2 regions of the Rhizobium mulingense genome follow, and region 2 is predicted to be linked to the other one. Evidence: riboswitches for the same ligand, from Rfam matches in the RefSeq annotation. Region 2 holds a riboswitch; the other holds the start of a gene.
What was found. Region 2 has a riboswitch for S-adenosylmethionine ahead of metA (homoserine O-acetyltransferase MetA). Riboswitches for the same ligand answer to the same signal wherever they lie in the genome.

Region 1 (14,431 bases), on a different contig from region 2:
GTGTGAGGCTGACTCCGTGACAAGAGTCGCGGGAATCCGGATGAATCGAATTCGTAGTTTTCCCCAACTTGCTGCCCCTGCGTGTCATTTCTGCAATAATGCCTGTTGAAGGCTGAAAATGCCGCTGTGCAAGCTTGCTGCATCCGCTAAGGCCGCAGTTTTGTTGACATTGCAGCGCGAAAAGGAAATAGTACCGATCGCCGCCGAAAGGCGGCATTTTTGATTTTTCGGGCCTGGTTTTCTTAGCCGGAGTCCGTACTTGACAACGCTGATCGGGAGACCCGCGCCATGGCCGAAGCCGCGCCGCTTTATGACACCTATTCTCGTGCCCCGCTGCGGTTCGAGCGAGGCGAGGGCGTGTGGCTGATCACCGAAGGCGGCGAGCGTTATCTCGATTTCGGCGCCGGCGTCGCCGTCACCTCCGTCGGCCACGGCAATCCGCATGTGGTCGCGGCGCTGAAGGAGCAGGCCGACAAGGTCTGGCACCTCTCCAACATCTATGAGATCCCCGGCCAGGAGCGGCTGGCCAAACGGCTGACGGACGCCACTTTCGCCGACAAGGTGTTCTTCACCAATTCCGGTGCCGAGGCGCTTGAATGCGCGATCAAGACGGCGCGCCGCTATCAGTTTTCCAAGGGCCATCCCGAGCGCTTCCATATCATCACCTTCGAAGGCGCCTTCCATGGGCGCACGCTTGCGACGATCGCCGCCGGCGGTCAGGAGAAATATCTCGAAGGTTTCGGCCCCAAGGCTCCGGGTTTCGATCAGGTGCCGTTCGGCGACATCGAGGCTGTGCGCGCCGCCATTACCGATGCGACGGCGGCAATCCTGATCGAGCCGGTGCAGGGCGAGGGCGGCGTGCGCCCCGCCACCAGCGAATTCATGAAGGCGCTTCGCCGGATCTGCGACGAAAACGGCCTGCTGCTGATCCTCGACGAGGTCCAGACCGGCGTCGGCCGCACCGGCAAGCTCTTCGCCCATGAATGGTCCGGCATCACGCCCGATATCATGGCTGTCGCCAAGGGCATCGGCGGCGGCTTCCCGCTCGGCGCCTGCCTTGCGACCGCTGAGGCCGCTTCCGGCATGAAGGTCGGCACCCATGGTTCGACCTATGGCGGCAATCCGCTGGCCATGGCCGTCGGCAGCGCCGTGCTCGATGTCATTCTCGCCGACGGCTTCCTTGAACATGTGCGCGACGTCGCGCTGGTCTTCCGTCAGGGGCTGGCCTCGCTGAAGGACCGTTATCCCGATGTGATCGAGGATATCCGAGGCGAAGGCCTGCTGCTCGGCGTCAAGGCGGCCGTCCCCTCGGCCGAACTGCTGCAGGCGATCCGCGCCGCGCATCTGCTCGGCGTGCCGGCCGGCGACAACGTCATCCGCCTTCTTCCGCCGCTCGTCGTCACCGCCGAGGAAGCCCGCGAGGGTCTCGCCCGCCTCGAACGCGCCGCCGAGAGCATCCGCGCCTCCAAGGTCAAGAAGACGGCTTGAAGGGATTGCCGCCCTCGGGCGCACGACAGGTAAGAACATGGCTCCTAAACATTTCCTCGATCTTTCGGCCGTCACATCGGCCGACCTCAGAACCATCATGAACGATGCGCTTTCCCGTAAGCAGGCCTTCAAGGCCGGCCAGGGCGACAAGCCGCTCGCCGGCAAGATGCTGGCGATGATCTTCGAGAAGCCGTCGACGCGCACCCGCGTCTCCTTCGACGTCGGCATGCGCCAGCTCGGCGGCGAAACGCTGTTTTTGTCAGGCACCGAAATGCAGCTCGGCCGAGCCGAGACGATCGGCGACACCGCCAAGGTGCTGTCGCGTTATGTCGATGCGATCATGATCCGCACCACCGAGCACTCGCGCCTGCTGGAGCTTGCCGAGCATGCGACGGTGCCCGTGATCAACGCGCTGACGGATGATACCCATCCCTGCCAGATCATGGCCGACATCATGACCTTCGAAGAGCATCGCGGCCCGATCAAGGGCAAGACCATCGCCTGGACCGGCGACGGCAACAATGTGCTGCATTCGCTGGTCGAGGGGGCCGCGCGTTTCGGCTACCGCATGAACATGGCCGTACCCCTTGGTTCGGAGCCCAAGGATCACTATCTGAACTGGGCCCGCAATGAGGGCGCCGAAATCATGCTCTGCCATGATGCCGACCGTGCGGTCGAAGGCGTCGATTGCGTGGTGACCGATACCTGGGTCTCCATGAATCAGGAACATCGGGCCCGGGGTCACAACGTCTTTCAGCCTTATCAGGTCAATGCGGCCTTGATGGCCAAGGCCGGCAGCGATGCATTGTTCATGCATTGCCTGCCTGCCCATCGCGGCGAGGAAGTGACGGATGAGGTGATCGACGGCCCGCAATCCGTGGTCTTCGATGAAGCGGAAAACCGTCTTCACGCGCAGAAGTCGATTCTTGCTTGGTGCCTGGGCGCGATCTGAACCATAATCGGACGCCGCGCGCGAACAACGCGCGGCCGCGCGAGCGAAGGGCACCCTTGCTCATCGCTTGAAACTAGGAGTGAAAGCCATGGCAGAAGCTGCAGCCGCCCTCGGCCAGTTCGATTTCGCCGGCGATGACCATGTCGTCCCCTTTCAGGTGGAGGGTCTGGATGTGCGCGGCCGCGCCGTCCAGCTCGGCCCGATGCTCGATGCGATCCTCGAGCGCCACCATTATCCCGCGCCCGTCGCCCGGCTTCTTGCCGAAGTCGTCGTGCTGACCGTGCTGCTCGGCACCTCGCTGAAATTCGACGGCAAGTTCACCGTGCAGACCAAGGGCGATGGCCCAGTCGATCTTCTCGTCGCCGATTTCTCGACGCCGGAAAATGTCCGCGCCTATGCCCGTTTCGATCAGGCGCTGCTTGCCAAGGCGGTTGAAGCCGGCGAAACCGAGCCGGAGCAATTGCTCGGCAAGGGCGTGCTCGCCTTCACCATCGATCAGGGCAAGTTCGCCCAGCCCTATCAGGGCATTGTCGCGCTCGACGGCACCTCGCTCGAGGAAATCGCGGGCGTCTATTTCCGCCAGTCGGAACAGATCCCGACGCGCGTGCGCCTGGCCGCGGCCGAACTCTTCGATCGCGACGATGCCGGTAAGCCGCGCCATCGCTGGCGGGCCGGCGGCCTCGTCGCCCAGTTTCTGCCGGAAGCGCCGGAGCGCATGCGCCAGCCCGATCTCCACGGCGGCGACGGCGATGACGGCGACCGCCCGCATGGCGAGGACGATGCCTGGGTCGAAGCCCGCTCGCTGGTCGAGACCATCGATGCCGACGAGTTGACCGACCCGCTTGTCGGCACCGAGCGGCTCTTGTTCCGGCTGTTCCACGAGCGCGGCGTGCGCGTCTACGAACCGCGCGCCGTCTTCGATCGCTGCAGCTGTTCGCGCGACAAGATCAAGGGCGTGCTGAAGGGCTTTTCGGCCGAGGAGATCGAGGAAAGCCAGGAAAACGGCGAAATCGCCGTCACCTGCGAATTCTGCTCGACCACCTACCGCTTCGAAGCGGCCGAGCTTCAGCCGGCGGAATAGGCTCGGTTGAGGACACGCACAGCGAACAACAAAAGATTAGCGATGATGCAGCACGGTGACTCGACTTTGCGTAGTCAGTGCACCTATTCTCCAACTGGTTCGGGGTGGGGACTTCATGCGCTTTTTTTATCTCGTACTCGCACTCGTGGCGGCGATGCCACGAATTGGCTTGGCTGATGATAAGGCAATCCAATGGAAAGAGGTCGGGGGCTGGATCGTGGCTGTCGACCCGACTTTAGACAATGGCTGTTTTGTTCTGACTTCCTTTGATGACGACACCATTTTTCGTCTCGGCTTCAATTTCCGAAAAAAGGACAAACCTCTGTACATTCTGCTCGGAAATCCAAACTGGAAATCCCTGGAGAAAGGCAAGCATTATCACATCGAACTGTCGTTGGACCAGTCTCAATGGACGGCTGATGCGAGAGGTCTGGATCTCGATGGCCTCAAATCATTATGGATCGATTCCGACGATACCGGATTGATTGAGGAGTTCTCTGGCAAACTGAGTTTCCGCGCCAGCTTTAGAGGAAAGCAGATTGCTGCCCTCGGTCTGAAAGACTCCGAGAGGGCAGCGGATGAGTTGCTCCCCTGCCAACAGGCGGTCAACGATGCGGTCGCAAAATAGCCAGCGCCGTCGCAACCTAAGGATCCTTTCCAAGCAAAGCCAGGTAGCCAGGCCTCGGATCCTTTTGACCTTTAGACTAGTAGATTGATGACTGGGCAAGCCCGAGGATCCACGACTGCGGGCGTCCATGTTGGTACTGACTGGAATGCTGCACCGGCCGCATCCACGAGCAGTGCTTGCCGTATGGGTCCTCGGGTCAAGCCCGAGGACGACGGAGAGTAGGGGAAACGAGCGGCAAGAGGCGGGATCGCTGGGAATTCCAGCAAATGCGCGCGGTCTTGCGTGAGAAGCACGTAAGCAAACACTTCCAATCAAATTCGCTGCACACTTTTGATGAATTTGCTCCCGACCTCTCGCCTCTTGCCGGTCGTTGTCCCCACCCTCCGTCGTCCTCGGGCTTGACCCGAGGACCCATGCGGCAAGCACAGCGTTCGTGTTCGCACTGACGAAGCGACCGCGAACCTGCGCGCTCAGTTGAGTACGCGCAACAGCCCCGGCGAATCCAGCGAGAAGGCGGGGATGTCGACGTCGAACAACTCGCCTTCGTCCGTTTCCATCTGGTAATGGCCAAACATCAGCCCCGAGGGAGTGTCGAGCGGGCAGCCGGACGAATATTCGTAGGTGTCGCCGGGGCTGAGCCGCGGCTGTTCACCGACGACGCCGGGGCCGGTCACCTCGTCCACCTGGCCGTTCTGGTCGGTGATGTTCCAGTAGCGATTGACCAGACGAACGGCAACGCCGGAATTGTTGCTGATGACGATCCGGTAACCCCAGACGTAGCGATCGTCTTCCGGATCGGATTGCTCCTCCAGATAGAATGGTTCGACGACGACTTCGATATCTCTTGTGAGGGCGCGATACATGCCTTGCACCATAGTCAAGATATGTTACCCGTATCTTATAAGAGGCCCTTTCCGTCAAGAAACGGAACGTTGATCAGCGGTCAAATGGTCATGATCGAACGGTTTTCGATCGTTAAGCCTAATTGACAGCGTTAATTTTACTTCGCAACGCCGACGCGGGTGAACTTGTTCCAGCGGATCGGCGGCCGGCTCCAGATGAAGTCCGGCCGCTATTCCAGTCGATCAGGCCGAAACCTTGGCAAGCGCCTTTGCGAAGTCCTCGATCAGGTCGTCGGTATCCTCGATGCCGGCCGAAAGGCGAACCGTGCCCGGCGAGATGCCGAGTTCGGCGCGGGCTTCTTCGGTCAGGTTCTTGTGGGTCGTCGTCGCCGGATGGGTGATCAGGCTCTTGCTGTCGCCGAGATTGTTGGAGATCTTGATGATATCGAGCGCGTTCTGCAGCGCGAAGGCCGCCTCCTTGCCGCCCTTCAGCTCGAAGGCCACAAGCGTCGAGCCGCCGGTCATCTGCCTGGCGATGATGTCGGCCTGCGGGTGATCCTTGCGGCCGGGATAGATCACCTTGGCGACCTTGCCTTGCTCCGCCAGGAAATCGGCGATCTTCGCCGCATTCTCAGTCTGCTGGCGCACGCGCAGCGGCAGCGTCTCGATACCCTTCAGCAGCGTCCAGGCATTGAACGGCGACATGGCCGGGCCGGTATGACGAAAATAGTCGTGCAGGTTCTCGTCGATCCATGCCTTGTCGGCCAGCACGACGCCGCCGAGGCAGCGGCCTTGGCCGTCGATATGCTTGGTGGCGGAATAGACGACGATATGGGCGCCGAGTTCCAACGGCTTCTGGAAGAGCGGCGTGGCGAAGACGTTGTCGACGACGACCTTGGCGCCGACTTGGTTGGCGAGTTCTGACACACCGGCGATATCCACGACCTCGAGCGTCGGGTTGGTCGGGCTTTCCAGGAAGAACACCTTGGTATTCGGCCGGATCGCCTTTTCCCAGTTCCTGAGGTCGCGGCCGTCGACCAGCGTGCATTCGATGCCGTATTTCGGCGCCAGCGTTTCCACGACCCAGCGGCAGGAGCCGAAGAGGGCGCGCGCGGCAACGATATGGTCGCCGGCCTTGACCTGGCAGAGGATCGCGGCGCTGACGGCCGCCATGCCGGACGCGGTGGCGCGAGCGTCTTCCGCGCCTTCGAGCATGCACATGCGCTTTTCGAACATGTCGTTGGTCGGGCTGCCGTAGCGGGCGTAGATATAGCCATCGGTCTCGCCCTTGAAGCGGGCTTCGGCCGCCTCCGACGTGTCGTAGACAAAGCCCTGCGTGAGATAGATTGCCTCGGACGTTTCGCCATATTGCGAACGCAGCGTGCCGCCATGGACGAGTTGGGTTGCCGGGCGCCAGGTCTTGCTCATGCCATCACCTTCACATAACAAAAAAACCGGCCGCAAAAGCAGACCGGTTTCATAACCCGGTCTTTTTAGCCACTTGTTTAACGTGGCTGCAAGCCGACCGGCCAAATCACCACGGGATAATTCTGCAATACTGCTGTTAGCTGCTTGCGTCAATTCCCCGTATTTGGTTTTGTCGGCGCAAAAGATGGATGGGGCATGATGGCTCGCGAAACTGGAATTCTGGCGGACCGCGCGATCGCAGCGCTGTTTGAAACGGGGCGTCTGAACTCCGAGCGGGAGCTGGACCGCGATCAGATCCAGCCGGCAAGCCTGGACCTGCGCTTGGGGTCCAAGGCCTTTCGCGTGCGCGCCTCCTTCATGCCCGGTCCCTCGCATCTGGTGGCCGACAAGCTCGATCGCCTCAGCCTGCACGTGATCGACCTGTCTCAAGGCGCGGTGCTCGAAACCGGCTGCGTCTACATCGTGCCGTTGATGGAAAGCTTGGCGCTGCCGGCCGAGATGTCGGCCTCGGCCAATCCGAAAAGCTCGACCGGCAGGCTCGATATTTTCACCCGCGTCATCACCGATTACGCCCAGGAATTTGACAAGATCCCACCAGGTTATTCCGGCCCGCTCTATCTCGAAATCAGCCCGCGCACCTTCCCGATCGTCGTCCGCCGCGGCTCGCGCCTGTCGCAGATCCGCTTCCGCGTCGGCCAGTCCTTGCTCGGCGAGCCGGAACTCTTGAAGCTGCATGAAAGCGAGACGCTCGTCGCCAGCAAGCAGCCGAACGTCTCGGGCGGCGGCATCGCGCTGTCGATCGATCTCAGCGGCGATAAGGACGGCCTGATCGGCTATCGCGGCAAGCACCACACCGCCGTCGTCGATGTCGACGAGAAGGATCAGCACGACATCTTCGATTTCTGGGAGCCGCTCTATAGCCGCGGCCGCAATGAGCTGATCCTCGATCCCGACGAGTTCTATATTCTCGTCTCGCGTGAAGCCGTGCATGTGCCGCCGGATTATGCCGCCGAGATGACCCCCTTCGATCCGCTGGTCGGCGAATTCCGCGTCCACTATGCAGGCTTCTTCGATCCGGGCTTCGGCCATGCGCCGGCCGGCGGGCGCGGCAGCCGCGCCGTGCTCGAAGTGCGCAGCCACGAAGTGCCCTTCATCCTCGAAGACGGTCAGATCGTCGGCCGCCTGGTCTACGAGCACATGCAGGAAAAACCCGCCAGCCTCTACGGCTCCGGCCTCGGCTCCAACTACCAGGCACAGGGCCTGAAACTCTCGAAACACTTCCGCATCTGACGGGCGGCGCTCAGCCGACTTGACAGCGGCCCCCATCTGTTGGAAATCTCAGCGCATCGCGGGTGTAGCTCAATGGTAGAGCAGCAGCTTCCCAAGCTGAATACGAGGGTTCGATTCCCTTCACCCGCTCCACTTATCCTTCCGGCGACGCCCAACTAATCCCCGAAAAACCGGATCGGCTTGTATCGCCGGTGGGCGATGATCAGGCTTCGGTCGGGCTGGATAATGTAGGTTTCTTCCACCTGCCGGCCATACTGGTCGATGAAATCATGCGGGAAGCTGGAGCCGGGTGGTGATTTGGTGAGCTTGCTGCGCGGCTGGCCGTTATAGGTGATGCTGCCCGGGATCGGCTCGAGGCCGGGGCCGCCATGGTAGGAAACGCTATTGCACCCGGCAAGAACGAGGGTGCCGATGAGGCCGAGGAGTGCGGGTTTCATGTCCATCCCTTCCGATGCGCCGAAGCGGCGATCTTACTCCTGATTGCATCGTGCTTGCCAGATGAAACGCTATCTCCGCCTTCACGCCATCGCGAAGCATCGCCTGGAGCGCCGTCATCGTATCAGCGTCTTCATTGTCGAAACCGGCGCCGTCTGCTAGATCGGCATTGTCGAAAAAGGCAGGATCGGTTGAGGTAAGACCGATCCCTCCCGCCGGAGCGCCAAGCGCTCTGACGAAGCTCTGCTCCGTGCCCCAGGGCGCGAGAACCCGCGACGTGATCCGCATGGAAATGCGGGATCCCGGCGGCGTGCGGAGACGGCAAACGGTAGTCCCGGGATTTTTTTGAACGGAGACTGTCATGCGCCTGAACCATCTCGATTTTCACGTACCCGATATTGCTGAGACGGCGGATTTCTTCATCCGCCATTTCGGCCTGACGCTGAAGGATATGCGCGGCAACAACGGCGCCTTGTGATCCTGGAGGACGATTCCGGCCTCGAAATCGTCTTGAGCTACGCCATCGCCAAATTCGGCACCGCCGACCAGGTGGAGATAGGCCGCCAAACCTATCATATCGGCTTCATCCTGCCTGAAAGGGCTGATGTCGATACTGTCCATGCCGGACTTGCTGCCGCCGGCGCGGCGCTCTCCGGTCCGCCAGCCGCCATGCGCGGCGGCTGGCTGTTCTACTGCACGGCGCCGGGGAATATCCTCGTCGAGGTGGGCTGGCGGCCGGATTAGAGTAGACAGGAACCCGGTAAAGGCGGCACGGGGGAACAGCCGCAGCCTCTCGATTCCCTCTTCTCCCCAGCGGGGGTCCGATGGACGGGCGAGACCCGTGGCTCGCCCAGGCTGGTGCCCGCAGGGCGGATGAGGGAGCCGGCGAAGCCGGTCTTTGTACAGGGCGCTGCGGTCGGCGTGGTGGGATAGACCTTTACGAGAGGGAAGTCTGGGTAGCCCCCTCATCCGCCGCCGGCACCTTCTCCCCGAGGGGAGAAGAGACTTGTGGCTGCCTCTCAGTTCCTCGCCCACCGCTCGCAAGCAAGTCCTCCTCGAGGATGAGGGGCAAATCACAGGGCGCGAACCGGACAGCCGCGCTTCAGAACTCCGTCCAATCACCATCCTGGCTTTTCGGCGCGCTGCCGCCGCCGAAGGCGTTGGCGAGGGTCTGGCCGAGGGCGCGGGCCGGTGAGGTGGTCGGGCGGGCGGTGCCCTCCCGGGCGACGCGGATTGGCGGGGCCTTGGCCACCGGGCGCGCGGGCGCGCGCGGGGCCGCGGCCGGCGGCCGGGTGGAGGCGATCGGGGCGGCGGCGGCGAAGCTGCCGGTGCCGGTCAGCCGGAACTGGCCGAGCAGATTGTTGAGCGCTGTCGCCTCCGTGGCGAGGCTGTGGCTGGCGGCGGTCGACTGCTCGACCATCGCCGCATTCTGCTGCGTGCCCTGATCCATGGTGTTGACGGCGGTGTTGATCTCCTGCAACCCGATCGACTGCTCGCGCGAGGCTTCGGCAATAGCGTGGACGTGCTGGTTGATTTCCTGCACTTCGGTGACGATCGCATCGAGCGCCTTGCCGGTCTCGCCGACCAGCGACACACCGGTCTGCACATGCGTGCCGGAATTGGTGATCAGGTCCTTGATTTCCTTGGCCGCTCTGGCCGAACGCTGGGCGAGCTCGCGCACCTCCTGCGCCACGACGGCAAAGCCCTTGCCGGCTTCGCCGGCGCGGGCTGCCTCGACGCCGGCATTCAAAGCCAGCAGATTGGTCTGGAAGGCGATGTCATCGATGACGCCGATGATGTTGCCGATCTCGACCGAGGACTGTTCGATCTGCTGCATGGCGGAGACGGCCTTGCGGACGATCTCGCCGGATTTTTCGGCGCCGAGCCGGGTGCGGGTGACGAGCTGGCTCGCCTCCTCGGCGCGCTTTGCGGCGTCGCGCACCGTCGTGGTGATCTCTTCCAGTGCCGCTGCGGTTTCTTCGACCGAGGCCGACTGCTGTTCCGTCCGCCGGGAAAGCTCGTCGGCGGAAGACCGGATCTCGTTGGCGCCGGCGCCGATTGCCCGCGCATTGGCACCGACCGCCTGCAGGGTGTCGTTGAGCTTCTCGACCGAATGGTTGAAATCCTGGCGCAGCGCGTCGAGGTGGGCGACGAAGGGCTCGTCGATATGCGAGGCGAGATCGCCGGCGGCAAGGCGGCGCAGGCCGTCGCCGAGAGCTGTGACGGCGCGGTCGAGTTCGGACGCTTCGCGCGCCTTCTGCGCCTCGCGTTCGCGGCGCTCGCCGTCGCTGACGCTGCGCTCTGCCTCCGCGCGAGCCTCGATCTGACGGCGCTCGATGGCGTTGTCGCGGAAGATCGATACGGCTTGCGCCATCTGGCCCACTTCGTCGCTGCGATCGAGACCGCCGATCTCGCTGTCGGTATCGCCCTCGGCAAGCCGCTTCATGCGCAGTCGCAGCTGCGTCATCGGGCTTGAAATGCCGGACTGCGCCACAATAATGCCGACGCCGATCGCGGCGAGAACGGCAATGCCGATCAGGACGAGACAGAAGGTGATCCGGCCGTTGACGGAAGCCGAGAGCGCGTCGCCGCCGTCGTTGAGCAGCGCCATTATCGCATCATCGTTGGCAATCATCTTCGGTGCCAGCGCATCGAGCTTGGCGTTGATCAGGGCGACATTTGCCTGCGCGCCGGCGCTGTCCCTGGCTTTGCTCTGTTCGGTGATCTTGCCGGCCAGGGCTTCGATTTCATCGATGCCCGCCTGGATCTCGTCGATAGCCTGTTTGCGGCCGGGCATCAGCGCCAGCGCCGCCTTCATCCGGTCACGGGCCTGCGGCAGCTTGCTCGGTGTGGCGAGCGCCGTCTGGAAGGCCGGCGTATCGGGCTTCATCTCGGCCAGTAGGCTGACCTGCAGCACCGAGGCCACCACGGAAGCGCTGGCACGTGCGCTCTGCATCGAGGCCAGCGCCTCATGATCGATGAAGGCACTGTAGGCGGCGTCCGCACGGCGAAACTCGGCGATGACATAGATCAGCCCGGCCATCGTGATCAGCCCCAGGAGCGCCACGACCGATATGATTTTCGTGCGGATTTTCAGATGCTTTAACATGGGAAATGTCACCCGATTGGCCGGGCGTGCCGCACCGGCGCTTCGAAATCAATTGTTACAAACAAAGCGCTGACGCGTGCATCATGCGATCGGCCGGCGGGGTCCGATGACGTCGCCATAAATAAAGGCGCTATTCTTTAATTCCGCCCTAACGCGGGTGTGGAGAACGCCCATAATTTTGAAGGAGAAGCTTGCGCCGGAAACCAGGAGAGCCCGATCCTGAATGCTCCGCAGGGGCCTCGGAGGGCGAGGTGGGCGTTCCGGCGTCGGATACACGCATATTCCCCACCGGGCGTGACTCTGTTACATCTCTTCACCCCCGCAACGCTTCGCGCTGAACCCGAGACCGGATCACGATGACCGAATCCAAGCTGGCATCCCTGACGCTGACGGGACTTTTCGCGTTCGGGCTGTTGCTCTTTTCAAGCCTTGCCTCCGCTCAGCAGGCAGCGCCCTCGCTGCCGCTGCTCTTCGATGCGCGAGAACGTTTGGCGAGACCCGATCTCTCCTCGCTGGTGCGCCTGCGCTTCCTGACGTCGGTCGATTTTCCGCCCTTCAATTTCACCGATCAGAACGGCAAGCTTTCCGGCTTCAACGTCGATCTCGCCCGCGAAATCTGCAGCGAGCTGGAAATATCCGACAAGTGCCAGATCCAGTCGATTCCTTTCGTCGACCTCAAGGATGCGCTTGCCGCCTCGCAGGGCGATGCCGTCATCGCCGGCCTTGCTGTGACCCCCGAGCTGCGCCGGCAGTTCGTCTTCTCCCGGCCTTATCTGATGCTGCCGGCGCGCTTCGTGCGCAATCTCGCAGCACCGATCGACGGCAAGACGGCCGCCGCCCTTGCCGGCCGGCCGGTCGGTGTCGTCAGGGGCACGGTGCACGAGGCGATGCTCGCCGCATTTTTCCCGGCGCTGAAGGCTGAGCCCTTCGACACCAAGGACGCTCTGCTTGCCGCGCTGAAAGAGCGCAAGGTCGACGCTGGCTTTGCCGACGCGCTGCAGCTTTCCTTCTGGGTCTCTTCGCCGGCCGCGGAGAAATGCTGCGCTCTGTTCGACGGTCCCTATCTGTCCGAACATTTCCTCGGCGAGGGCATGACGATCATGCTGCGGCAGAAGGACAGCGTGCTGACGTCAGCCATCGATCACGCGCTTGCCACGCTGTCACGCAACGGCCGTCTGCAGGAAATCTATCTGCGCTATTTCCCCTACGGGCTTTACTGATCAGCCCTTGCGGAAACGGGCAATGGCGCTGCGCTCGATCGCCGCGCAGGTGAGCTTGTCGAGGCCGAGGCGGTCGCGTAGCAGGCTGAGCAGCCGCAATTCCTCGGCCTTAACCGAAAGGTCGGCGGAAGCCACTTCGACGGCGAGCGCATAGGCCGTGTCGTAGAGTTTTGCCGGCAGCGTGTCGCGCACGGTTTCGAGAACGACGTCGAGGCCTTCAGGCCCTGCCAGCAGCGAGGCGCAGTCGCGCGCAATCGAAATCAGCTTTTCGTCATCGAAATCCTTGAAAACCGGCAGGAATCCGATGAGTTGGCCAATCCTCGTCATCTCCCGGTCGTTCATCGTGCTGTCGACGGCGGATGCCATCACCATCACGTAGATGAGGGCATCATGGGCGGAAAGCGGCTTGTTCATCTCTGATTCCTTTTTCGGTGAGCGAAGATTAGGAATTGGCGGCGGCCTTTACAAGGGATCGGCAGCGTGGCGCAGCCGCGGACATCCGTCATTTGCGGCGCGGGTCGCCGCCGTAAATGCCTTTCTGCGCCTGCCTCGCCTTTTCGGCGACGACTCCAAGCGGCGAGCCGGCCTCGGCTTCGGCCCAGCCGTTTTCGGCGAGCCAGGTGCCGAGATCCTGCGTGCCGAGCCGGCAGGCGGCGGTCGCCGTCCCCTTCCATTCCGCCATGCCGAGGTCGCAGGTGAGGCTGCGGTTGCGCAAGAGCTGGCGCAGTGCCGTCTTCGCCAGCATGCCGCAGGGCCATTGCCGGCCTGCCGGCCCGCATATCTTGTCGGTCGGTGTCGGGACGATGCCGGCAAGCTGAAGCCTGCGCTCGCCAAAGGAAAGCACGCCGGCATTTTCGGCCACCGGCCGCGTCAGCTCGATCGGCTTCTTCGCGGCCGGCCCTGCGGCTTGCCCGCCGGGCGTATCCGGTGGGGGCGCCGGGTCGGCTGGCGTGGCCGTCATGCGTTCGGCCGAGGCGGGGGAGGGAGAGGCCGGTTGCGCCGCACGTGCAATGATTTCGGCATCTGCGTCCGAGATCGGCGCCAACCGGCCTCCCGTCTCGGGGGTGATTTCGGCGGCCGGGCCCATTTCTGGCGCCTCTGCCGCGGTCGTATCCTCACCGCCCGTTCCGCCGCGTAGCCTTGCTTCTGCGGCCATCAGCAGGCTGGCCACGACCGCCATTCCTGCGAGACCAGTGAAGACGGCGGCAGGGCGCATGGAATATTTTCCTATTGGCTGGCCCAGATGATACGGGCTATCCACTCGACGTCGGATAGATCGAGCGTGCGGTTTGGATGTTCGGGATTGAGCGACATCAGCTCGATCGACCGTGAGCTCTGGCGCAGAAGCACCTTGGCCATCACCTCACCATCGCGGGTGCGCACGACGACGCGGTCATTGCGGCGCACTTGCGCGCCGGGTTCGACGATCAGCACGTCGCCGTCGCGGTAGAGCGGCATCATGCTCTCGCCCTGCACTTCCAGTGCGTAGACGACCGATTTCTGCGACGGCGCAGCCGGAAACTCGACCACGTCCCAGCCTTGCCCGGCGGGAAAGCCGCCATCGTCGAAGAAGCCGCCCGCACCAGCCTGCGCAAAGCCGAGCAGCGGAATGGCGCCGCCGTGCGGCGGCTTGGCGCGCTCGCCCGGCAATCCCGCGGAAGAATTAGCGCTCGGCCGCATGAAAGCGAGAAACTGCTCCATGTTCGCCCCTGTCGCATCGAGCACCTTGGCGATCGATTCGGTCGAGGGCCAGCGGAGACGTCCGTCGGCCGAAAGTCGTTTCGACTTGTTGAAAGAGGTCGGATCGAGTCCGGCGCGGCGCGCAAGACCGGATGGCGTCAGGTCGTGCCGCTCGGCAAGCCTGTCGATCGCCTCCCAGATCTGCTCGTGTGACAGCATATGCGCCCGATTCCGTGCAGCCCATCCGAGGCCGCGCTCCAGCCGGCCGAAAGTGTAAC
Region 2 (14,431 bases):
AAGGGGCGGCGAGCGCAAGGACCAGCCGCGCGGCGACCGGCAGGATCGTGGCGATCGCAATGATCGCAATGACCGTAACGACCGCAACAACAATCGCGGAGCCCAGCCGCTGCGCTTCGAGGCCAAGCCGCCGCGCAAGGAGAAGCCGATCGATCCGGATTCTCCCTTCGCCAAGCTCGCAGCTCTCAAGGAACAGATGAAGAAGTAGTCATGGGCGGGGAGACACAGCCGACAAGCGGTTCGCGCCAGCGCATCGACAAGTGGCTGTTCTTCACGCGCATGGTGAAGTCGCGTTCGCTGGCGCAGAGCCATGTCCAGTCGGGGCACGTGCGCATCAACGGCGAGCGTTGCAGCCATCCGAGTCAGATGGTCAAGCCGGGCGACCGCATCGAATTGACGCTGGAACGGCGTGACATCGTTCTCATCGTACGCCTCGCCGGGGAGCGGCGGGGTCCCTATGAGGAGGCCCGCCTCCTCTATGATGACCAATCCCCGCCGCCAGATGAGGCAAAACGCCTCACCCCCTACGAGCAGGCGATCCGGGCGACCGGGACCGGCCGTCCGACTAAAAAGGAAAGACGCGCAATTGACAGGCTGATGTCGGACGAGGATTAGAAAACTCTGTCTGCGGCGGCGGCTTTTGCAGATCGTTTATCCTTGAAATCCGGCGATAAAGCCGATAGGTCACTGACAACCTGCCGGAAGCGTGCTTGCCTCCCAAGCCTGTCCACGCTTTTCGTCCGGCACGGGGATAGGCGCGACGTTCCAGGTTGCCCGGCCCCATCCGCATGGAATCCTGGAGTTCTTCATGACCTATGTCGTGACCGACAATTGCATCAAGTGCAAATACACCGATTGCGTAGAAGTCTGCCCCGTCGACTGCTTCTATGAAGGCGAGAATTTCCTCGTCATCCATCCCGACGAATGCATCGATTGCGGCGTCTGCGAACCCGAATGTCCCGCCGAGGCGATCAAGCCGGATACCGAGCCGGGCCTCGACAAGTGGCTGAAGATCAACACCGAATATGCCAGTATCTGGCCGAATATCACGGTCAAGAAGGATCCGCTGCCGGAGGCCAAGGAGATGGACGGCCAGACCGGAAAATTCGAGAAGTATTTCTCCGAAAAGCCCGGGGCCGGCGATTAGCACGGCTGGCCGATCGACCGCCGGATTTGGGCGTTTACGCGATGAAACGTTTTAAATCCTGCGTGTCGCATATGGGTGATGTGTGTTGCCCGCATGACTCAGGCGAACCAAATTATTGATTTCCTCATATTTTTATGATAGGTTTCGCCTACTGTTCCATTTGTGGCATGACGCATGCCCAAAACCATCACGAAAGCAAAACCGATCCGTACGCGGTTTCCGTGACATATCAACGCTTTGAGCGTGGGATCCCCCAGATCGCGCGCAAGAAGTCCTTGTTTTTGCCTGATGGGACCAGAGTGAAGTCACCCGACGGATGCAACCGTCTCAACCGGGCCTGACTGACCCGGCTCCGGCCGCCGCCGGAAGCGTAACAGGGAGTTTTTGGATAGAATGACGACTCAGCAGAAAAAACCTTCTACAGCACGTCACGGCTTCAAGACCGGTGAATCGATCGTCTACCCCGCTCACGGCGTCGGTACCATCACCGCTATTGAAGAGCAAGAAGTTGCCGGCATGAAGCTCGAACTTTTCGTTATCGATTTCGAAAAGGACAAGATGCGCCTGAAGGTTCCGGTCGCCAAGGCTATGAGCATCGGCATGCGCAAGCTTTCGGAAACGGATTTCGTCGATCGTGCATTGAAGGTCGTGCAGGGCAAGGCGCGCGTCAAGCGCACCATGTGGTCCCGCCGCGCCCAGGAATATGATGCCAAGATCAATTCCGGTGATCTGATTTCCATCGCTGAAGTCGTGCGTGATCTCTATCGTGCGGAGAATCAGCCCGAGCAGTCCTATTCCGAGCGCCAGCTCTACGAGGCTGCCCTCGATCGCATGGCGCGAGAGATCGCCGCTGTCAACAAGATGTCGGAAACCGAGGCCGTCCGCCTCGTCGAGACCAATCTCAACAAGGGTCCGAAGCGCGGCAAGGCCATCGAAGAAGACGACTCGCAGGACGAAGCCGCATAACGCGACTTTCTTTTTCCTAAAAAAACCCGGCCATCGAGCCGGGTTTTTTTATTGGAACTTTTTCGCGACTGCCGCGTTTATCACACGTAATTGCGGACTGCTCGTCGGGCGATGCTCGTCGGGCGAACTGCTATTCCGTCATGTTCGATGAGGAGCGGATCATGCCTTTTCAATATTGCCCATCCGGCAACGGGAAGAAACAGGTCCGCCCAGCCGTCTCAGCGGCACATGATGAGAATTAGGGCTTCTCCCTGAAAAGTCCAGGGGTGAGGCCTTTTGCATTCAGAACCCCATTCAGTCCGGACAGCGATGTTCCGGAACGTGAGTTTTATTGTTCATTTTGAGGGCGAAGGCCTGTTTCGGGAGATCGAAATGAAGAACATGTCTGCAGATCGGCGCATGATCAAAATCGCGATGGCCGCCCCCTATCTCGCCCGTCAGGAAGAGCACGATCTCGCCACACGCTGGAAAGATCACGACGATCGCGGTGCGCGCAACCAAATCGCCATGGCGCATATGCGCCTGGTGATCTCCATGGCCGGCAAGTTCCGCAATTTCGGCCTGCCGATGAGCGACCTCGTGCAGGAGGGCTATGTCGGACTGCTGGAAGCGGCCGCGCGTTTCGAACCGGAACGTGATGTGCGCTTTTCGACCTATGCCAGCTGGTGGATCAGGGCGTCGATCCAGGACTATATCCTGCGCAACTGGTCGATCGTGCGCGGCGGCACGAGTTCGGCGCAGAAGGCGCTGTTCTTCAATCTGCGTCGCCTGCGCGCCAAGCTCGCCAAGGGCGACACGCAACTGACGCTGCAATCGATTCATCAGGAAATCGCCGCCGCCCTCGGCGTCAGCCTTGCCGACGTTCAGACCATGGATGCCAGACTTTCCGGCAACGACGCTTCGCTGCAGGCGCCCTCGGTCTCCGGCGATGCCGAGAGTGCGGAGAAGATGGATTTTCTCGTCAGCGACGATCCGTTGCCGGACGAACAGGTTTCCAACATGATCGACGGCGAGCGCCGCCGCGTCTGGCTCGCCTCGGCGCTGAAACATCTCAACGAACGCGAGATGAAGATCATCAGCGCCCGGCGACTTGCCGAAGATGGCGCCACGCTCGAAGAACTCGGCGCCGATCTCGGCATTTCCAAAGAGCGTGTGCGGCAGATCGAAAGCCGGGCGATGGAAAAGCTTCGCAGTGCGCTGGTCAGCGCCGACCCGCATATGGCGGCCTACGCGTAGCCCGAGAGTGCTTACAGCATCCTTTGCGCGTTTGAAAAGACGCGCGCCGTAAACCTCGTTCCCCTCCAGCAGCACAGACTGGCCCGGCGCAAGCCGGGCTTTTTTTACTCGGCAATGATCTTGACGCGATCGCCGGGTGAAACGGCCGCGCCCATGGGCAGGGCGTTGATGAGTTTGAAGAGATCGAGCTTGCGGTCGGTGCCCATCATCCGGGCGGCAAGCGTCGAGATGTTCTCGCCCGGCCGCACCGTGACGACACGGATGCGCATCGGCTTCAGCGAGGCCGCTTCCGCCGGCGTCATGCGCCGGAAACTCGCCCGCAGAACATTGGCCGTCGGCTCCAGGGCCTCGCTGCCTTTCGGCACCGCGGTGAGGAAACGGAAGATCTGCGCATTGTTGCGGATCACGGTGACATCGAAATCCCAGCGATCGGCGCTGGCGCGTGCGGTGGCAGCTTCCATGCCATTGACGGTGATCTGCTGGATGGTCGACGGATCGAGACCGGTCACCCAGCCGCTGGAGATATAGTTGGTAAGGCTCTGGTTCTGGTTGTCGGCGACGCCATCGAAACGGACGGCGATGTCGCTCGGGCCGGTGGCCATCACCGCCTCGACCTTGTTATCGATGTGAAAGTCCGGCGGCACGTCGAAGCGGATGCCGAGACCGCCGTGCAGGAAGGTCTGACCGCGCACATAGCCTTCTTCCGGGCTGTCGCCGTAGAGCAGGCCGTCTATGCCGTCGAGATAATAATCGCGGCCCTTGTCGCCGACCGAACCTTCCTGGCCGAAGGCCCGCGCATGGGTGCGGGCAAGCTCGATGCGCTGGGCGGAATTCGGGTGGCTCGACAGGAAGTCGAGGCTCTGGTCGGCTTCCGGATCGACCGACATGAAGCGGCTGTAGGCCGCCATGGAATCGAGGAAGCGGGCGGCCGCATAGGGATCGTAACCGGCTTCGCCAAGCATGCGCACGCCGATGACATCGGCCTGCAGCTCCTGCTGGCGGGAGAAGGCGGCCAGCCGCAGCTTGCCGCGGGCCAACGCCTGTTTGCCGGCGATATCGCTGGAAAGGACCTCGGCGACGACGCGGCTGGCGATGACCTCCGCCTCTTCGCGCTTCTGCCGCTCGATGCCGTGGTTCGCCGTCACATGGCCCATCTCATGCGACAGCACGGCGGCGACCTCCGAGGCGTCATTGGCAAGGGCGAGCAGGCCGCGCGTAACGTAGAGATAACCGCCCGGCAGCGCGAAGGCGTTGATAGCCGGCGAGTTCAAGATGGTGATGCGGTAGGACTGGCTCGGATTTTCCGACACCGCCGTGAGCGCGCCGGCGATGCGGGCGACGAGACGCTCGGTCTTGGCATCCTTATATTCGCCGCCGTAGCTTGCCACGATGCGCGGATGTTCGCGTGCGCCCATCGCTGCACGCGGGTCGTTTTTCTGCACCTCGTCAACGATCTGCGGATTGGAAGACGGCGAGATGCTCGGCTGATAGGATTGTTCTATCAGCGATTGACACCCGTTCAGCGCCATTGCGATGGCTGACAGCAACATCAGGTGACGCGCGAAACGGCGCGGCGCGGAGATGGCATCACTGGAAAGCGCGGGTGATTTCCACGTCGTCAAGCTGTCCAGTCTGGTTCTCCGCATCATCTCGCTGCTTTGCCGGTTTGCCGCAAATCGGGACCGGCCTTGGCAAGGGGAACTCAACAGGTGTGCACCCCTGATCTCGCGCTGCACAATAGGCCGATACAAGTCATTGCTGTAGCTGATTTACGCATCGGTTGCATAGCGAGACTCTGTTTAATTGTTGCGCCGTTGCATTTTGGCAATGCCTCAGCCTTGAGGTCTCCCTTCGCTCGGATGAAATTATGGCGAAAGTTCCGTCACGCGGCGCAGATTTGTCGGCGCCACGGAAAAAGAACGGAGTGATTGAGGCAATCGCCGCAGAAACAGAAACAGCGCACGAAAACAACAACTCCTGATCGTGATTCTCAGGACGGGACGCCTGATGTGAAGCGTTCCGATTTTGCCATCGAGCTATTCCGCCGCTTCCGCCCTTGCCGGTTGCAGTTGCTTCGTCTCACCGGCGCGCGGCAGCTGCACGGGCTTCACCATCACAGCGGCGGCAAGGCCGATCAGGGCAATGGCGCAGGAGGTCACGAACAGCGGCGAGAAGGCGGCGGCATAGAGATCCGCGACGGCCTGGCGGCTGGCTTCGGGAAGCGCGGCCATCATCTTCGGCGTCAGCTGTTCGATATCGGCAACCCCGGCAATGGGAATGCCGGCCTTGCCGAGACCAGAGGCGATGATGGCGCCGTAGATGGAAATGGCGATCGAAGCGCCGCCCATGCGCGAGAGCGTCACCGAGCCGGTCGCGGCGCCGACGTCGCGGGCCGGCGCGGCATTCTGCACGCCGATAACGGGAACCTGCTGGGCAAGGCCGATCCCGATTCCGTGCAGCAGCATAATCGCCCCGATGAAGACGATTGGCGTTCCGGCCTGGATCTGCGACATCAGCGCGAAGGCGACGGCGCTACAGGTGAAACTGGCGATGGCGAAGGGTTTGTAGCGCCCCGTTCTGGAAATGATGCGGCCTGCCGATAGCGATCCGCACACGAGACCGCCCGTGAGAAGGATGAACAGAAGGCCGGCGGCGGATGGCGAAAGACCCGTCGTCGTCTGCAGGAAGAGAGCGAAGTAATTGACCATGCCGATGGCAATGGCGCCGCCCATGATCGAGATGATCAGCAGCAGGCTGAAGGTCGAATTGCGGAAGAGCTGCAGCGGCAGGATCGGCTCCAATGCGCGGCGTTCGACGAAAACCCAGGCGACGGCGCAAACGATGCCGAAGGCGACGACGCCAATGCTCTCAGGCGAGATCAATGCGCCGAACAGTTCGCTGCTATCGGTGGCGAGCACGATGCTCGTCGTCGTCAGCGCAAGCAGCAGCGCACCGGCATAGTCGATCTTGGGGCGGCGATGCGGTTTGCGGTAAGGTAGCATGAAGGCGAGGCCGGTCAGCGCGATGAAGCCGATCGGCACGTTGACGAGGAAGATCGAGCGCCAGCCGAAGAGGTCACTCATCGTACCGCCGAGCACTGGCCCGATCGCGCCCGACGCCATCAGCACCAGGCTGGAATAGCTCTGATAGCGCGCCCGCTCGCGTGGCTCGAACAGATCGGCGTTGACGGCAAAGATCGATACCATGATGCCGCCGCCGCCGAGGCCTTGTAGCACGCGGGCGGCTATTAGCGTATCCATCGAGACGGCGAGGCCGCAGACCGCAGAGCCGCCGGTGAAGATTGCGATCGCCGTCATCATCACGTATTTGCGGCCGAAGAGATCGCCGAGCTTGCCGTAAAGCGGCATGACGGCGCTGAGAGCCAGAAGATAGGCCGATCCGATCCAGCCGAAACGTTCGAGATGGCCGAATTCGCCGACGATCGTCGGCAGCGCCGTGGAAACTATCTGATTATCCAGCGTCGCCATGAACATGGCGGTCATCAGGAAGAAGAAGAGGATAAGCCGGCGACGAGGGTCCGTCACCAGCGGCGCAGGCGCGAGTTGCATGTCCATGAATGCGTCGTTCCGATTGGTCGGCTTTTTATGTGCTGTTAGCATATAGTTGTCAATAGCACATTATTGACGTCGGCATATTCAGTTTCCGCTTGCGCTCTGTTATGGTGTCGTCATGAATGAAACTCTAACCAGCATCCTGTCCAACAGCCCGGCCGAGCCGGACGACAACGTGCCCCTCATCGGCCGGAGCATGGCGCGCATGCGGCTGCTGACAGGGCGGCGGCTGATCGGCCGGTTGGCTATCCAAAGCGCCGCACCGGGCCTCGAGCTTTCGCATCTCGATGTGCTCGATGCCGTGCGCAGGGCGCAGCCTGCCGGCGAGGTCACGGTCGGCCTGATCGCGGAGATGCTGCGCATCGATCCCTCACGGGCAAGCAGGGTGGTCGCCGACATGGTCGGACGCAACGTGCTGCGCCGCGAGGCATCGCAAGCCGATGCGCGGCGGATCGTCGTCGTCATGACGGCGGCGGGTGAGGCCCTGCTTGCAGAGATCCGCGCGCAGAAATTCGCAATCATCTCTCAGATCGTCTCCGATTGGCCTGAAGAGGATGTCGAAAGTTTCGCGACGCTGTTCGATCGTTTTATCGGCGGTTACGAGGCGATCTTCCTGTCGCGTGACAAGGATACGCCGGGTTGAGGTGATCCCCGATCCTTCGGCCCTTCCCCTCGACCCCCCGTTTGCGCTAAGGGCAATGCCCATGAGCCAATCCACCTTCACCATTCTGCTCGGCGGCGAACTCAGCCTGACGGAGCGCCTGCGCCGTGCGATCGGCGGCAGCCGCTTCATCGCAGCCGATGGCGGCATGCGGCATGCGGCGGCACTCGGCGTGACGCCGGAGCTCTGGGTCGGCGATTTCGATTCGACTCCGGCCGATCTCGACGGGGCGTTTCCCAATGTGCCGAGACAGCCCTACCCGGCGGCAAAAGCAGCAACGGACGGCGAAATCGCCGTATCGGAAGCGATCGCCCGCGGTGCGCGGCGGCTGATCCTCGCAGGCGCGCTCGGCGGCGAACGCTCCGACCATGCGCTCCAGCATCTGTTGTCGGCCGTGAGCCTGGCGGAAGAGGGTTTCGATGTGCTGCTGACCTCGGGCAAGGAGGAGGCGGTGCCGTTGATTGCCGGCATGATCGAACTCGATCTCCCCGCAGGCAGCCTGTTTTCAGTGCCCGGATTCAGCCCGCTGACCGGCCTTTCGATTGAGAATGCGCGTTATCCGCTCACGGATTACGATCTGCCTTTCGGCTCGTCGCGCACCATTTCCAACGTGGCGAAAGGCAAGGTTCGTTTTTCGCTCGGCAGCGGCCGGGCGATCGTGCTTGCCCGACCTTACGATCTTTCCGGAGTCTGATTTTTGGCCCCTCCCATTCTGAAACTCGACGACATCTTTTTGAGCTTCGGCGGCGCGCCGCTTCTGGCGGGTGCTTCGCTGCAGATCGAACCCGGCGACAAGATCTGTCTCGTCGGCCGCAACGGCTCGGGAAAATCGACGCTGCTTAAGATTGCCGCGGGCCTGGTGGAGGCGCAGTCGGGGGAGGTCTTCCGCCATCCCTCTTCGACGGTGCGTTATCTCGAACAGTCGCCGGATTTTGCCGGCTTCAGCACGGTGCAGGCTTATGCGGAAGCCGGGCTCGGGCCGGGTGACGACCCTTATCGCGTCACCTATCTGCTGTCGCATCTCGGGCTGACCGGCGAAGAAAATCCGAGCAATCTTTCCGGCGGTGAATCACGGCGTGCCGCCCTAGCGCGGGTGCTGGCGCCGGAACCTGACATTCTCCTGCTCGACGAGCCGACCAACCATCTCGATCTGCCGACGATCGAATGGCTGGAAGGCGAGTTGCAGAAGAGCCGCAGCGCCCTGGTGCTGATCTCGCACGACCGGCGTTTCCTGGAAAAGGTTTCGACCGCGACCGTCTGGCTCGACCGCGGCACCTCGCGCCGGCTCGACAGGGGGTTTGCGCATTTCGAAGCGTGGCGTGACCAGGTTCTGGAGGCCGAGGAGTTGGAGCAGCACAAGCTCGGCAAAGCGATCGAGCGCGAGGAGCACTGGCTGCGCTACGGCGTCACGGCGCGGCGCAAGCGCAATATGCGCCGGCTCGGCGAGTTGCAGACGATGCGTTCGCAGTATCGCGGCCATAAGGGACCGCAGGGCACGGTGCAGGCGACTCTTTCAGACGCGCAGGAATCCGGCAAGCTGGTGATCGAGGCCGACAAGATCACCAAGAGTTTCGGCGAGCGCGCCATCGTCACGCCCTTCTCCATCCGCGTGCATCGCGGCGATTGCATTGGCTTGGTCGGCCCGAACGGCGCCGGCAAGACGACATTGTTGAAAATGCTGACCGGGCAGCTTTCTCCGGATAGCGGCACGATAAAGCTCGGCACCAATCTGGAGGTCGCGACGCTCGACCAGAAGCGCGAGGATCTCGATCCCGAGGATACGCTTGCAAACTACCTGACGGACGGGCGCGGCGAAAACCTGATCGTCAACGGCGAGCAGCGGCATGTCACTGGTTACATGAAGGAGTTCCTGTTTCAGCCGGAACAGGCGCGGACGCCGATCAGGAGCCTCTCCGGCGGCGAGCGCGCCCGACTGATGCTGGCCCGCATTCTTTCGCGCCCGGCGAATCTTCTGATCCTCGACGAGCCGACCAACGATCTCGATATCGAAACACTCGACCTCTTGCAGGAAATGGTCGCCGGCTTTCCCGGCACCGTCATTCTCGTCAGCCACGACCGCGATTTCCTCGACCGCACCGTGACCTCGACGATCGCCCCTGCAGTGCCGGATGCGCCTGATGGCCGCTGGATCGAATATGCCGGCGGCTATTCGGATATGCTTGCCCAGCGAAAGGGCGCGCTCGAGGAGCGCAAAAGGGCTGAGAAGGCGGCGGAGAGGCCGAAAACCCAGGAGACGGCAGCTGCCGCGGGAAGCGCAAGGGGCAAGCTCTCCTTCAAGCAGAAATTCGCGCTGGAAAACCTGCCGAAGGAGATGGCCAAAGCCGAAGCCGAGATCGCCAAGCGCGAACAGGTGATGGCAGATCCCAATCTCTTCACGCGTGATCCGGCAGCCTTTAACCGGCTTGCAGCCGAGATGGAGAAACTGCGCGCCGGTCTGACCGCCATGGAAGAGGAGTGGCTGGAGCTCGAAATGCTGCGGGAAGAGCTGGAGGGCTGAGTTTCACAACTCAGCCGCTCGCTTTATCCATGTAACCAGTGGTCCGGCGAGGGCGACCCAAGGCGCTGGGAGCGGGGACGGCAGCGGCGCCCGCACTGGCGCTGGCGCCCGTCTGAGCGACCTGCGGCTGCGGAACTTCGGATTTTGAAGGCAGCGCCTGCAGATGCAGGACGCGCGGCTGCAGCGCCTCGAGGTAGGCTTCGGAGCGGCCGATGTAGATCATGCCGGTTTCGGGCATGGCGGTCAGCAGCTTTGCCATCGTTGCCTGCCACTCCGGCTCCATGCCTTCCAGCACTTCGTCGAAGACGATCCAGCGCGGGCGTACGAGCAGCAGGCGGGCGAAGCCGATCGCCTTCTGTTCGTCGCTGTCGAGCAGCTTGTCCCAGCGGGCGCGGGTATCGAGCCTTGTGATCAGCGAATGCAGGCCGGCCTTGTCGAGGGCGGCCTCGACGGCGGCCTTCTCGTAAGCATTGGGGCTTTCGGGGAAAGCCAGCGCCTCGCGTAGCGTGCCGCCCGGCACATAGGCGACCTGCGGCACGAACAGGATATCGTCGACCGGCGGCAGACCCATCGTACCGCTGCCGCATGGCCAGAGGCCGGCCATGGCCTGAAACAGCAGCTTGCGGTTGACGCTGTGATCGCCGTTGATCATGACTTTCTCGCCGGCCTTGATCACGACATCGGTTTCGCGCAGCCGGAAACCGCCGCATTCGTCGATGTCTTCGCCGATCTTGGCGTTGATCACCACATCCTTCAGCGTCAGTGTGTCGGGTGCGGTGTTTTCGTAAGCGATGCTGTCCTTCAGGTCGTAGTCCGCGTCCATGTCGAGCAGCGCCTGGCGGAAATCGGTGACGCGCATCAGCGTGGCGCGCCATTCGGCGATGGGACCGAAATTGGCGACATACCACCGCAGCGCGGTATTGACCTGGTTGAAGGCACCGACCGACATCATCAGCTGGCCGAGGGTCAGGCCGCCGGAGAAATAGGCAGGTGCGGCAACGATGATCGGAATGACGATCACCAGCCAGCCGTAGCCGGCCGATACCCAGGTGAGGTTGGTATTGGCCATGGCGAGGCGCTTGACGACCCGCAGCACCGAGCTGATGTCGGTGTTGATGCGCCGGCGCTCGTTCTCCTCGCCGCGGGCGACGGTGATCGCCGGCATGTTTTCATTGGCATGCATCAGCGTGAAGCGAAGCTCGGCCTCTTTCGAGAAGCGGTCGGCATTGAGCTTCACCAGTTTGCGGCCGACGACCTGGCTCAGCACCGAGGCGGAGGCGGCGTAAAAGATTGCGGCCCAGACCATGTAGCCCGGAATGGAGAAGCTGTGGCCGCTGATATGGAAGATGAAGCCACTGGAAAGTTGCCAGAGCACGCCGATGAAGCTGACCAGAAGAATGGTCGATTGGAGCAGGCCGAGAACAAGCCCCGTCGTGCTTTCGGCGAGATTGCGGGAATCCTCGTGCAGCCGCTGATCCGGATTGACGCCGATCAGGCCGCTGGAGGCGAGCCGCAGCGCCCGCTTGCGCTTCAGCCACTGGTCGACGAGATCGCGCGACAGGCCCTCGCGCATATAGAGCGCGGTCATCTGGTTCAGCCAGGCCTGCAGCACGTTGAGGAGCAGCAGCGTGCCGGCGATCATCGCGAAGATTTCGAGCTGGTGGAAAAATTCGCCGAGGTCGCGGCGCTCCAGCGAGTCGTAGAACGGGGCATTCCACTCATTGAGGATGACCTGGCCGTAGGACGTCGCCAGGATGACGAGGATCAGCACGGTCGCCAGAAACAGCACCTTGCCACGCACTTCAGAATTCCAGAATGCGGAGAACATCACCCCGAGGCGATATGCCAGGCTGAAATCATAACCTACTCCATCCTGCCTCCGAATACCCGGCCTCCCCTTGGTCTTATCTGCCATCACGCTTTTCCAACACCGCCCCATACTGTCATTATTAACATGGTGGCGTCACCGGTCTATCAACAGATTCTATCAGTCATTAAACTGTGATGAGGCTTGCCTGAGTCGCCGCTGCATGCATTCGGCAGTTGATTCGTCGCGCAACTGGGACTAATTAAGGCATTCCGTGGTGATTTGGCCGGCCGGCTTGCAGCCACGTTAAAAAATTCGCTAAAGGGCCGCGTGCGGACCGGTAGCGATTTTTTGTCGCCGCCGGTTTTTTATTTTTGATCGAGTGACCGCAATGCCCATCAAGATCCCCGATACGCTGCCCGCTTTCGAAACCCTCGTCCAGGAGGGTGTACGGGTAATGACCGAGACAATGGCGATCCGACAGGATATCCGCCCGTTGCAGATCGGGCTGCTCAATCTCATGCCGAACAAGATCAAGACCGAATTGCAGATGGCCCGCCTGGTCGGCGCCTCGCCGCTGCAGGTGGAGCTGTCGCTCATTCGCATCGGCGGGCACAAGGCGAAGAACACCTCCGAAGATCACCTGCTTGCCTTCTACCAGACCTGGGAAGAGGTAAAGCAGCGCAAATTCGACGGCTTCATCATCACCGGCGCACCGATCGAACTCCTGCCCTATGAAGACGTCACCTATTGGAAAGAGATGCAGGAGATTCTCGACTGGACCGAAACCAACGTCCATTCGACGATGAACGTCTGCTGGGGCGCGATGGCGGCGATCTATCATTTCCACGGCGTTCCGAAATACGAGCTGAAGGAGAAGGCCTTCGGCGTCTACCGCCACCGGAACCTGAAGCCTTCCTCGATCTATCTCAACGGCTTTTCCGATAATTTCGAGGTGCCGGTGTCGCGCTGGACGGAGGTCCGGCGCGCTGATATCGAGAAATCCGAAAGCCTGGAAATTCTGATGGAATCGAGCGAGATGGGCGTCTGCCTCGTGCATGAGAAAAGGGGCCGGCGGCTCTACATGTTCAATCATGTCGAATATGATTCCACTTCGCTCTCGGACGAGTATTTCCGTGATGTCGACGCCGGCGTGCCGATCAAGATGCCGCACAATTACTTCCCGCATAACGATCCGGCGCTTGCGCCGCAGAACCGCTGGCGCAGCCACGCACATCTCCTGTTCGGCAACTGGATCAACGAAATTTACCAGACGACGCCTTATGATGTCGAAGAGATCGGCATGGATCTCTGAGCGGATGAGCGGATGCCGCGGCATTCTTTCTGATCCGACAGGTTGCGGATTGAAGCAAATGCGGGCAGGTTCCGATCCTGAACCCCAAGGATAAAACGGAACGGATGTCGATCATGTCGGAGAAGTTGGAGCGGGAAGTTTTCGGGCAGACGAAGGCGGGCGAAACCGTCTATCGTATCGTCATCAAGGGCGGCGGGTTGACGGCCAAGATCATCAGCTGGGGCGCGGTCATCCAGGATCTGCGCCTTGAGGGACATGATGCGCCGCTCTCGCTCGGCTTTGAGGATTTCGACAGCTATCCGCTCTATTCCGCCTATTTCGGCGCGACGCCAGGCCGCTGCGCCAATCGCATCGGCGGCGGTAAATTCACGCTCGACGGCAAGGACCATCAGCTCGAGCCGAACGAAAACGGCGTCACGCATCTGCATGGCGGCAGCGACAATATCGCCAAACGCAACTGGACGATCGTCGAACATGCCGTCGACCGCGTGGTGCTGAAGATCGTCGATCCGGATGGCCGCGCCGGCTATCCCGGCAATTGCACCATCCAGGCAACCTTCTGGGTGCACGGCAACGGCGAACTGTCGGTGACCTACGAATCGACCAGCGATCAGCCGACGCTCGCCAATGTCTGCCAGCACGCCTATTTCAATCTCGACGGCCGCGAGGATGCGCTCGGCCACGACATCATGATCGCCGCCGACCACTATCTGCCGACCGACGAGAGGCAGGTGCCGACCGGCGAGATTCGTTCCGTCGCCGGCACGGAATTCGATCTGCGCGAAATGACGCCGATGAAGCGTTTCGTCGGCAGCGAGCAGGTGCTTTACGACCATAATTTCTGCCTGTCAGCCGAACGCACCGCCAAGCGCAGCGTCGCGCTCGCCCGCAGCCTTTATTCCGGTGTGTCGCTTGAGGTGCGTAGCACCGAGCCGGGCGTGCAGTTCTATGCCGGTTTCAAGCTGAATACCGGGGCGCCCGGCCTCGGTGGGCGCAAATACGGACCCTTCGCAGGCTTCTGCCTGGAAACGCAGGTCTGGCCGGATGCCATCAATCACCAAGGTTTCCCGAATGCGGTGCTGCGCCCCGGCGAAGTGCTGCGTCAGGAGACGGATTATATTTTTACCAAGAGCTGAGCGTCGGCCGGACGAACACGTGTCAAATTTGAGCGCTATGAAACCCTCTCCGGACACGCACCGGGGAGGGTTT

Region 1: it holds a riboswitch for S-adenosylmethionine, as region 2 does, so the genes downstream of both, PYR71_RS02580 (O-succinylhomoserine sulfhydrylase) here and metA (homoserine O-acetyltransferase MetA) in region 2, are expected to answer to the same signal.

The regions. Positions count from the first base shown of each region.
Region 1 is NZ_JARFVE010000002.1:491,129-505,559, reverse strand. It holds gene PYR71_RS02605 (aspartate aminotransferase family protein) at 289-1,488, shown strand; gene argF (ornithine carbamoyltransferase) at 1,526-2,440, shown strand; gene PYR71_RS02595 (Hsp33 family molecular chaperone) at 2,529-3,521, shown strand; gene PYR71_RS02590 (hypothetical protein) at 3,637-4,149, shown strand; gene apaG (Co2+/Mg2+ efflux protein ApaG) at 4,620-5,012, opposite strand; gene PYR71_RS02580 (O-succinylhomoserine sulfhydrylase) at 5,235-6,419, opposite strand; SAM riboswitch at 6,464-6,542, opposite strand; gene PYR71_RS02575 (2'-deoxycytidine 5'-triphosphate deaminase) at 6,615-7,709, shown strand; tRNA gene PYR71_RS02570 (tRNA-Gly) at 7,768-7,841, shown strand; gene PYR71_RS02565 (hypothetical protein) at 7,865-8,146, opposite strand; partial or broken gene PYR71_RS02560 (VOC family protein) at 8,506-8,888, shown strand; gene PYR71_RS02555 (methyl-accepting chemotaxis protein) at 9,247-11,253, opposite strand; gene PYR71_RS02550 (transporter substrate-binding domain-containing protein) at 11,610-12,473, shown strand; gene PYR71_RS02545 (tellurite resistance TerB family protein) at 12,474-12,887, opposite strand; gene PYR71_RS02540 (thermonuclease family protein) at 12,976-13,689, opposite strand; gene PYR71_RS02535 (S24 family peptidase) at 13,701-14,372, opposite strand.
Region 2 is NZ_JARFVE010000005.1:195,032-209,462, reverse strand. It holds gene PYR71_RS13645 (helicase-related protein) at 1-208, shown strand, start outside; gene PYR71_RS13640 (RNA-binding S4 domain-containing protein) at 211-615, shown strand; gene fdxA (ferredoxin FdxA) at 809-1,147, shown strand; gene PYR71_RS13630 (CarD family transcriptional regulator) at 1,541-2,113, shown strand; gene PYR71_RS13625 (RNA polymerase factor sigma-32) at 2,486-3,349, shown strand; gene PYR71_RS13620 (M48 family metalloprotease) at 3,454-4,998, opposite strand; gene PYR71_RS13615 (MDR family MFS transporter) at 5,386-6,924, opposite strand; gene PYR71_RS13610 (MarR family winged helix-turn-helix transcriptional regulator) at 7,040-7,564, shown strand; gene PYR71_RS13605 (thiamine diphosphokinase) at 7,620-8,276, shown strand; gene PYR71_RS13600 (ABC-F family ATP-binding cassette domain-containing protein) at 8,280-10,100, shown strand; gene PYR71_RS13595 (ABC transporter ATP-binding protein/permease) at 10,111-12,015, opposite strand; SAM riboswitch at 12,172-12,249, shown strand; gene metA (homoserine O-acetyltransferase MetA) at 12,299-13,222, shown strand; gene PYR71_RS13585 (aldose epimerase family protein) at 13,336-14,358, shown strand.